2 regions of the Pseudomonas sp. TE3911 genome follow, and region 1 is predicted to be linked to the other one. Evidence: predicted binding sites of a transcription regulator. Region 1 holds the regulator's gene; the other holds the start of a gene.
What was found. Region 1 encodes sigma-54, which starts transcription at its own class of promoters, with help from an activator protein. Its sites were predicted from a motif close to ANTGGCATNNANNTTGCTNT; they were not measured.

Region 1 (5,116 bases):
TCTGGCAGGGGAACTGCCCGGCTACTCCGACAAACTTGGCCGAGGCGCGGGCGTGCAAGCCCAACTTGTTGATGATTTCAATTTCCAGAGCGGGCATCGCGCAGGTGTTCCTTTCAGCTAAGGTCGCGGTGGCGAACCTGGACGTTCTTGAGGGTTTGTTGCAGTGCTTGGCCCAAGCGCTCGGTCAGGTATACCGAACGGTGATGACCGCCGGTGCATCCAATGGCAATAGTGACATAGGCCCGGTTGCTCGCGGCAAAGCGCGGCAGCCACTTGAGCAGATAGCTGGAAATGTCCTGGAACATCTCCTCCACATCCGGCTGCGCGGCTAGGTACTCAGCCACAGGCAGGTCCAGCCCTGATTGGTCGCGTAACTCTGGCTTCCAGTAGGGGTTGGGCAGGCAGCGCACGTCGAACACCAGATCGGCATCCACCGGCATGCCACGTTTGAAGCCAAAAGACTCGACGAGAAACGCCGTGCCAGGCTCCGGTTGGTTCAGCAGGCGCAGCTTGATGGCATCGCGCAGCTGGTAAAGGTTAAGGCCGGTGGTGTTGATCTTAAGGTCGGCGAGGTCAATGATCGGCCCCAGCAACTTGGTTTCGTCCTCGATGGCTTCAGCCAGAGAACGGTGAGGGCTGCTGAGGGGGTGGCGTCGACGGGTTTCGGAGAAGCGTTTGAGCAGCGTCTCTTCATCGGCGTCCAGGTACAGCACATCACAATGAATATGCTTGGCGCGCACTTCTTCCAACAGTTCCGGGAACCGAGAGAGGTGGCTGGGTAGGTTGCGGGCGTCGATCGAAACGGCAACCAGAGGTTGCGCCAGCTCGGTGTGGATAAGAGCGCGTTCCGCCAACTCCGGCAGTAGGCCGGCCGGCAGGTTATCGATGCAATAGAAGCCGTTGTCCTCAAGAACGTTGAGGGCGGTACTTTTACCCGAGCCGGAGCGGCCGCTGACGATGATCAAACGCATGATTACTGCCCGTTTTGCTCATCCAGGACAACTTGGTACAGCGCCTCATTGCTGCCGGCACTGCGCAGTTTGTCGCGTACTTCTTTGCGGTCGAGCATGCTGGCGATCTGCCGAAGCAGTTCCAAGTGCGCATCGGTGGCGGCCTGTGGGACCAACAGAACAAACAGCAGGTCGACCGGGGCGCCATCAATGGCATCGAAATCGATAGGCGCGTCCAAGTGCAGCAGCGCGCTGACAGGTGTCTCACAGCCTTTGAGGCGACAGTGAGGAATGGCGATGCCGTTACCAAAACCGGTGGAACCCAGTTTTTCACGGGCAATCAGAGCCTCGAAGACATCTTGCATCTCCAGTTCAGGCACTTGGCTGCTGATCAGGTTGGCAATTTGTTCGAGGGCTTTCTTCTTGCTACCGCCCGGCACGTTCACGAGGGAACGGCCGGGGGTCAGGATGGTTTCAAGTCGAATCATGGGTGGGGAGTGTTAGCGGCCTGTGCCCTGAAGAAGGCTCTGCTGCTTTTCCTTATGCTTTTTAAGTTGGCGGTCGAGCTTGTCAGTCAAGGCATCGATTGATGCATACATGTCTTCATGCTCGGCGTTGGCGACTACTTCGCCACCGGGAATCTGTAGGGTCGCTTCGATTTTCTGCTGAAGCTTGTCGACCTTCATGATCACTTGCACATTGGTGATCTTGTCAAAATGACCCTCAAGCCTTTTCAGCTTCTGCTCGACATATTCGCGCAGGGGAGGGGTGACTTCTACATGGTGTCCACTGATGTTGACTTGCATACAGCTTCTCCTTCGTTGCCAGTGCATAAAGCGGCGGGTAGGAATACCCGCCACTGGAACGCTGTGGCCCGCCCGTCACATCAAACGCTTACGCTCGCTGGAAGGCGCGATCCCAAGGGATTCGCGGTACTTGGCGACGGTTCGACGGGCGACCTGAATGCCTTGTGCCTCCAGTAAACCAGCGATCTTGCTGTCACTCAACGGCTTTTTCTGATTTTCCGCGGCAACCAGTTTTTTGATGATTGCGCGGATTGCCGTGGACGAGCATTCGCCGCCTTCTGAGGTGCTGACATGGCTGGAGAAAAAGTATTTCAACTCATAAATACCCCGTGGGGTATGCATGAATTTTTGCGTGGTAACGCGGGAAATCGTCGACTCGTGCATGCCTACCGCTTCGGCGATATCGTGCAGAACCAAAGGCTTCATCGCTTCATCGCCGTATTCCAGGAAGCCGCGCTGATGCTCGACGATCTGCGTGGCGACTTTCATCAGGGTTTCGTTACGGCTTTGCAGGCTCTTGATGAACCAGCGCGCCTCCTGCAACTGGTTGCGCATGAAGGTGTTGTCGGCACTGGTGTCGGCGCGTCGCACGAAACCTGCATATTGCGGGTTGACTCGCAGGCGTGGCACTGACTCCTGGTTAAGCTCCACCAGCCAGCGCTCGTTGTCCTTGCGCACGATCACGTCAGGAACTACGTATTCGGCCTCGCTGGACTCGATCTGCGAGCCGGGACGCGGGTTGAGGCTTTGCACCAGCTCGATGACCTGGCGCAGATCGTCTTCCTTGAGCTTCATGCGACGCATCAGTTGGCTGTAATCGCGGCTGCCGAGCAGGTCGATGTAGTCGGTGACCAGGCGCTGGGCCTCGGCGAGCCATGGGGTCTTGGCGGGCAGCTGGCGCAGTTGCAGCTGCAGGCATTCGCTAAGGGTGCGCGCACCAATACCCGCGGGCTCAAATTGCTGGATGCGGTGCAGGACGGCTTCGATTTCGTCCAGTTCGATATCTAGTTCGGGGTCGAAGGCCTCAAGAATCTCTTCGAGTGTCTCGTCCAGATAGCCTTGGTTATTGATGCAATCGATCAGGGTGACGGCGATCAGGCGATCGGTGTCCGACATCGGCGCGAGGTTCAGCTGCCACAACAAATGGCTCTGCAGACTTTCGCCGGCGGACGTGCGGGTAGTGAAGTCCCACTCATCATCGTCGTTGCTGGGCAGGCTGCTGGCGCTGGTCTGGTAGACGTCTTCCCAAGCAGTGTCTACGGGAAGCTCGTTGGGAATGCGTTCGTTCCAATCGCCTTCCTCAAGGTTATCCACCGTAGGGGCGGTTTCCTGGTAGGACGGTTCCTGCACGTCTGCGTTGGGCTTTTGCTCGATGTTGTCGGCCAACGGGTCTGCATTATCGAAGTCGTCGCCTTCTTCCTGGCGTTCGAGCATCGGATTAGACTCCAGGGCCTCCTGGATTTCCTGTTGCAGGTCCAGGGTCGACAATTGGAGCAGGCGGATGGCCTGTTGCAGCTGCGGTGTCATCGTCAGCTGCTGGCCCATTCTTAGGACTAGCGATGGTTTCATGGCAGGGGCTTAACACCTTATTCGCCGGCGCAACGCGCCATCCACGACAGGGCGCGTGAGCGCCAAACATAAGCAAATTATATGCCTGATATCGAGGGCTTTGCCTAGAGCGCGGTAACAATAAAAAACCGGAGGTTTTCATTGACTCCCGCGCATCAGGCAAACGACCTGCCACCGCCTTGTTTGTGCAGGCGGCTTTACAGGCGAAACTCGTGACCCAGGTACACTTCCTTGACCAGTTCGTTGGCCAGGATGGTGGCGGAGTCGCCTTCTGCGATCAGTTGACCATCGTTGACGATATACGCGGTTTCGCAGATATCGAGGGTCTCACGCACGTTGTGATCGGTGATCAGTACACCGATGCCCTTGGCCTTGAGGTGATGGATGATCTGCTTGATGTCGCCAACCGAGATAGGGTCGACGCCGGCAAACGGTTCGTCCAGCAGAATGAACTTGGGGGCAGTGGCCAGGGCGCGGGCGATTTCCACGCGACGCCGCTCACCACCGGACAGGCTCATGCCAAGGTTGTCGCGAATGTGGTTGATATGGAATTCCTGCAGCAGGCTTTCCAGCTCCTGTCGGCGGCCGTCACGGTCCAGTTCCTTGCGAGTTTCAAGGATGGCCATAATGTTGTCGGCAACTGACAGTTTGCGGAAGATCGATGCTTCTTGAGGAAGATAGCCGATACCCGCGCGTGCACGACCGTGCATTGGCTGGTGGCTGACATCCAGATCGTCGATCAGTACGCGACCCTGATCCGCCTGGACCAGGCCAACAATCATGTAGAAGCATGTGGTCTTGCCTGCGCCGTTGGGGCCGAGCAAGCCGACGATCTGGCCGCTGTCGATCGACAGGCTGACGTCGCGCACGACCTGACGGCTTTTATAGGCCTTGGCCAGATGCTGGGCTTTCAGGGTTGCCATTACTCGGCCTTCTTCTTCGGCTGGATAACCATGTCGATGCGTGGGCGCGGTGCGGTGACCTTGCTGCCATTGGCACGACCGGCGTTAGCGATCTGTTTCACGGTGTCATAGGTGATCTTTTCACCTTCCGTGGAGTTGCCATCGGGGCTGAGCACCTTGGCCTGGTCGATCAGCACAATGCGATTCTGCTGGGCGTGATACTGAATGGTCTTGCCGTAGCCCTTCATCGGGCCAGTGTCGGCAGCGGACTGCTTCTGTTCGAAGTAAGCCAGGTTGCCCACTGAGGTCACGACGTCGATGTCACCGGCTTGGGTACGCGTCAGTGTCACGGTATTACCGGTGATCTTCATCGACCCTTGGGTGATGATTACGCCGCCGGTATAGGTGGCAACACCTTGCTTGTCATCCAGTTGCGCATCGTCAGCCGAGATGTGGATCGGTTGCTGGCTATCGTTCGGCAGAGCCCAGGCGCTCACGCTTCCCAGTGCTGCGCCCAAACCGAGCAAAATAGGGAGAGTTTTAACGAGCCTCATACTGTCCTCTTACGTTCGATAGCAGGTGTATCCTGCTTTCTTTCAAATACGCTTTCATTCCCTTGCCAGTCGATACACCGCCAGCGCCGTCGATTCTAACGTCTTGCTCGGTCTGCGCATATTGCTTCTGCGGGAATACGGTCATGCGACTGCTGGTAATCACCGTGTCACGGGCTTTGGCATCCGTGCGCGCAACACGTACCGAGTCAATCAGTTCTACCTCGGTGCCGTCGGGGTTCACCTCACCACGCTTGCTGGTGACATGCCACGGAAATTCGGTGCCGCGGTACAGGTTCAGGTCCGGATTAGTCAGCAGAGTGACTTCGGTGGCCTTC
Region 2 (5,116 bases), 3.9 Mb from region 1:
TCAGTTGCAGGTCGGTCAAGCCACCCTTGATGATCTTACCGTCTTCATCCGCTGCGTAGCCTTGCAGGCGCGAGGTGCCGGTGTTGTTGGTGATATAGCCGTCTTTGTCGGCACGGAACGCACCACTACGGGTGTATTCCAGCGAACCGTCGCTGCCCTTCTGCACGAAGAAGCCACCGCCCTGGATCGCCATGTCCAGCACGCCGCCGCTGTTGTTGACGTCACCTTGGGTGAACTGCTGGGACACCGCCGCCAGGTTCACACCATTGCCGATGCTGTTCTGGCCGGTGCCCAATTTGGACGCGGCGTAGATGTCGGCGAATTCCGCACGGGACGACTTGAAGCCAGTGGTCGCGACGTTGGCGATGTTGTTGCCAGTCACGTCCAATTGTTTGTTGGCCGCATAGAGGCCGCTAAGGCCGATATTAAAAGACATGTTTCTCTCCCTCTGCCGTAGTTAGCCGGCTCTATGTACCGATAGTCTGAATTTGCGACAGCTTGACGCTGCCCATGCCACCCGCAAGGTTCAGCAGCATCTCGCCACCGGTCTTGCTCAAAGTCACGCTGGTCACCGTTGCCGGCAACGAAGTGGCCAGGGCCACTGAATCGCCAGCGTCATTCTTGGTCGTGGCCGCGAAGGTGTAGGTGCCCGCTGGAGCCACCTCACCCGCATCGTTCTTGCCATCCCAGATGAAGCTCGCGGTGCCGGCGCTCTGGGCACCCATATCAATGGTGCGCACCAAGTTGCCATCTTTGTCTGTGATCTTGATGGCGACGTTGCCGGTGGCTGCAGTCACAGCTACCGAACCGTTCATGCTCTTGCTCGTATCCACCAGGGCCTTGTCGGTCTGGGTAATGATCGAACGCCCAACCAGCGACGAAGCCTGCAGCGCCTGGGAGGAGCTGAAGTTGCTGGAAATTGCATTCACCGAGTCGTTGAGGGTGTTGATGCCTTCCAGGCTGCTGAACTGGGCCAGTTGGGCCACAAATGCACCGTTGTCCTGAGGCGACAGCGGGTCCTGGTTTTTCAGCTGGGTGACGAGCAGCTGCAGGAATGCATCTTTACCCAACGACTGATTGCCGGTAGCAGCAGCAGCCGTACTCGCGACATTGTTTGTTGCAGTGCTGACCTTGGAATTGAAAAGGTCTTGGACTGCCGAATTAGTAGACGTATCAACGATGGCCATCATTTGGCGCCCCTTATCACTGACCCAGGGTCAGGACCTTCTGCATCATGGTTTTGGCGGTGTTCATCATTTCCGCATTGGTCTGGAACGAGCGGCTGGCGGAAATCATGTCGGCCATTTCCTCGACCACGTTGACGTTCGGGTAGTACACGTAGCCTTTTTCGTTCGCAGCCGGGTGGTTCGGCTCGTAGCGGGCTTCGAGGTTGCTCTGGTCTTCGACCACGCCGAGCACCTGCACGCCAGAGCCTGCTGCGCCCTGCTCCTGAAACAACGAATCGCTGCCGCCGTTCTGGCCGCCCTGGAACATGGTGGCGAAGACCGGGTGACGCGCACGGTAGGTCTGGTCAATGCTCGAAGACACAGTCTCGGCGTTGGCGATGTTACTGGCGACGGTGTTGAGACGCGTGGTCTGGGCGCTCATGCCACTACCGGCAATATTGAAAACACTGGACAGGGACATGGCTTACTCTCCACGAAGGGCCGACATCAGCCCTTTGAATTTGCTGTTGAGCAGCGTAAAGCTGGCTTGGAAGTTCACCGAGTTCTCGGCGTAGGCCGATTGCTCCAGCTGGGCGTCGACGGTGTTCTGGTCGATCGACGGCTGCATCGGCGTGCGATACAGCAGCGACTCGTCACCACTGCTCAGACCTTGTGCTTCGATATGACGGTTGTTGGTCATGTTCAAGGCGAAGGTGCCGTTCTTGGTCTTGTCCTGCTGTGCGGCAAGCACGGCGGAGAAGTCCAGGTCCCGAGCCTTGTAGTTCGGGGTATCGGCGTTGGCAATGTTGTTGGCCAGGACTTCAGCACGCTGGGCGCGGAAGCCCAGGGCTTTTTCGTGGATACCGAGCGCTTTATCGAAGCTGATGCTCATGGCGGAAACCTTTAGGCTGACCTGCTGTTCGTTAACTGGGTTATAGCAAAGCGCATGCCAGTTTCTGAAAAGCCCATGAATCAAGGGTTTACGGGGATATTGCCGGCGGCAATGCCAGAAAAGCGGCAACGGGTCTCCGCGTAGCGCCAGTAAAGCGGCAATCCGGCTTGCCGCTATCCTGAGGATTGCCGCACAAAAAAAATGTGGGAGGGGGCTTGCCCCCGATAGCGGTGTATCAGTGATAGATGCATCAACTGAACCACCGTTATCGGGGGCAAGCCCCCTCCCACATTCTTGACCGCGTACGCTTTATTACTTGGCCTGGTAGATGATCCCAGGGCTGCACTGCACCATCTGGAAATGATCCGGCAGGCCATTGAGCGCCTCGGAAGCACCGAGGAACAAGTAACCACCACGCTTGAGGGTGCCGTGGATGCGCAACAGGATGTCTTTCTTCACTTCGGCCGAAAAGTAGATCAGCACGTTGCGGCAAAACACCATGTCGAACTTGCCAAGGCTGGCGTAGCTATCAAGCAGGTTGAACGAGCGGAACTCAACGCGGCTCTTGATTGGCGCCTTGATCGCCCAACGCCCCGCCCCTTTCGGGTCGAAGTAACGTTGCAGTCGTTCCTGGGACAAACCACGCCCCAGAGCCAGGCTGTCGTACTCGCCGGTCTTGCAATTAGTGAGCATGGTGCCGGACAGGTCAGTGGCAACAATTTGTGCCCCGGCCTTCAACTGACCCATGTTTGTCCGCTCGAACTCATCAATGGACATCGAGATAGAGTACGGTTCCTGCCCCGAGGAGCAGGCTGCCGACCAGATGCGCAGACGCTGGCCCGGGCTGGCCTTGATAGCCTCCGGCAGCACTTTGCTCTTGAGCACTTCAAAGGGGTACGTATCACGAAACCAAAGGGTTTCGTTGGTGGTCATGGCATCGACCACCATTTCTTTGAGACCACTGCGCGGCTGCCCCTGGATCCGTTGAACCAACTCGCCCAGGGACTTGATGCCCTGCTGCTCCATCAGTTTGTTAAGACGGCTGGATACCAGGTATTGCTTGTTTTCACCGAGCAATATGCCACAGGCTTTTTCCAGGAAGACCCGGAACTGTTCAAAATCCAAATTACCCGTAGACACTGATACCGCCTCTAAAATCGTAAGACCGCCAGGGCAACAAGCCCTTAGCTGTGATCTGCTGCCTTGATCCGGTCGACTACCCGGGATGCCAGGTCATCAGGACGGAATTTGGCCAGGAAGTCATCGGCACCGACCTTCTTGACCATCGCCTGATTGAATACGCCCGACAACGAAGTATGCAGGATGATATGCAATTTTTGCATGCGTGGATCGCTGCGTATCTCAGCCGTGAGGGTGTAGCCGTCCATTTCCGGCATCTCGATGTCGGAGATCATCATCAAGAATTCTTCTTCCGGTTTCTTGCCTTCATCCACCAGCTTGCGCAGGTAATCCAGCGCCTGGCGACCATCATTAAGCGCCACCACTTCCACGCCGACGGTTTGCAGGCAACGGGTCACCTGCTTGCGTGCCACCGAGGAGTCATCCACCGTGAGCACACGCAGCGAGACCGCCTTATGCGCCGTTTCGGCATCCACCACGCCCACGGAAATCGATTCCGAGGTCGGCGCAACTTCGGCGAGGATCTTCTCCACGTCGATGATTTCCACCAACTGGTTATCGACCCGCGTCACCGCCGTGAGGTAGTGGTCGCGGCCAGTGCCCTTGGGCGGCGGATGAATCTCTTCCCAGTTCATGTTGACGATGCGCTCCACCGAGCGCACCAGGAAGCCCTGGGTCTTGGTGTTGTACTCGGTGATGATTACGAACGGGCTCTCGCGGTCCTGCAGGCCAGCCGAACCGGTGGCCAGGGCCAGGTCAAGAATCGGGATGGTCGCGCCACGGATGTTGGCTACGCCACACACCACAGGGCTGGACTTGGGCATGATCGTCAGCTTGGGACATTGCAGCACTTCCCGCACCTTGAACACATTGATGCCGTACAGCTGTTTGCCATCCAGGCGAAAAAGCAACAACTCCAGGCGATTCTGCCCTACCAGCTGTGTGCGCTGGTTTACTGAATCCATTACTCCTGCCATGCCCAGACTCCTACGCTAAAACCTTGAAGGTGCGACGCGCACCCAACACTAAACGGCACGAGCTTTGCTATTTATTGGCCATGGATATTAAAACGACAGTTTCCCGACGCCTTCGATTCCCACAGTACCGCAGATTGCTCTGCGCCTCGGTGGCATTGCTTGCTTTCTGCCTCGGCGCCACGGCCCGCGCAGATAACGTCACCTTGCCTGATCTACTTATCGGCGTCACTCAGGGCTTTCTTGAGTTCACTGTAGAAGATTATCTGGCGACCACCCAGACACCGGGGCGTTATGAAATCCAGGTCAACCAGTTGGACCCGCGCCTGCGCATGCCTATGTGCGACAAGGAATTGACAGCGACCCTGGAAAGCCCTGCTCAGCCTATCGGCCGCGTGACGGTGCGGGTGCGCTGCGATGGCGCCTCGCCCTGGACGGTGTTTGTGCCGGCACAGGTCAAGCTATTCCGCGATGTAGTGGTGGTGGCCCGACCGCTGAAACGCACCGGCATCATTGGTTTTGAAGACGTTGTGCTGCGTGAACGCGACATCAGCCTGATCAACCAGGGCTATCTCACATCAGTGGACCAAGCCATCGGGCAGAAATTGACCCGACCAGTGGTCACCGATCAGGTGATTACGCTGGTGCATCTGGAACAGGCCGAGGTCATTCGCAAGGGCGATCAGGTGGTGATTTCCGCGAGCAGCGGGGGATTGAATGTGAAAATGCCTGGTGAAGCACTGTCCAACGGCGGCATGAGCGAACAGATTCGAGTCAAGAACCTCAACTCCAACCGCGTGATCAAGGCGCGGGTGACAGCCCCAGGGCAAGTCGAGGTCGCTTTATAGATTACTGGTACAGGACGCTGGGTTTTCCTACACTGTGCACGAGAAGTCCCGTGCGGAGATTTATTGTCATTCGCGCCTAAAGTTTGTCCGGGTATG

Region 2: the regulator sigma-54 is predicted to act here: its motif matches at 2,101-2,120, upstream of flgB (flagellar basal body rod protein FlgB).

Annotation. Positions count from the first base shown of each region.
Region 1 covers NZ_JBSSFP010000001.1:4,433,658-4,438,773, reverse strand. The annotation lists gene ACVWXD_RS20170 (HPr family phosphocarrier protein) at 1-97, opposite strand, end outside; gene rapZ (RNase adapter RapZ) at 114-971, opposite strand; gene ptsN (PTS IIA-like nitrogen regulatory protein PtsN) at 974-1,438, opposite strand; gene hpf (ribosome hibernation-promoting factor, HPF/YfiA family) at 1,451-1,756, opposite strand; gene ACVWXD_RS20150 (RNA polymerase factor sigma-54) at 1,832-3,325, opposite strand; gene lptB (LPS export ABC transporter ATP-binding protein) at 3,523-4,248, opposite strand; gene lptA (lipopolysaccharide transport periplasmic protein LptA) at 4,248-4,781, opposite strand; gene lptC (LPS export ABC transporter periplasmic protein LptC) at 4,768-5,116, opposite strand, start outside.
Region 2 covers NZ_JBSSFP010000001.1:505,254-510,369, reverse strand. The annotation lists gene flgE (flagellar hook protein FlgE) at 1-436, opposite strand, end outside; gene flgD (flagellar hook assembly protein FlgD) at 468-1,187, opposite strand; gene flgC (flagellar basal body rod protein FlgC) at 1,204-1,647, opposite strand; gene flgB (flagellar basal body rod protein FlgB) at 1,651-2,058, opposite strand; gene cheR (protein-glutamate O-methyltransferase CheR) at 2,371-3,198, opposite strand; gene ACVWXD_RS02395 (chemotaxis protein CheV) at 3,243-4,175, opposite strand; gene flgA (flagellar basal body P-ring formation chaperone FlgA) at 4,256-5,020, shown strand.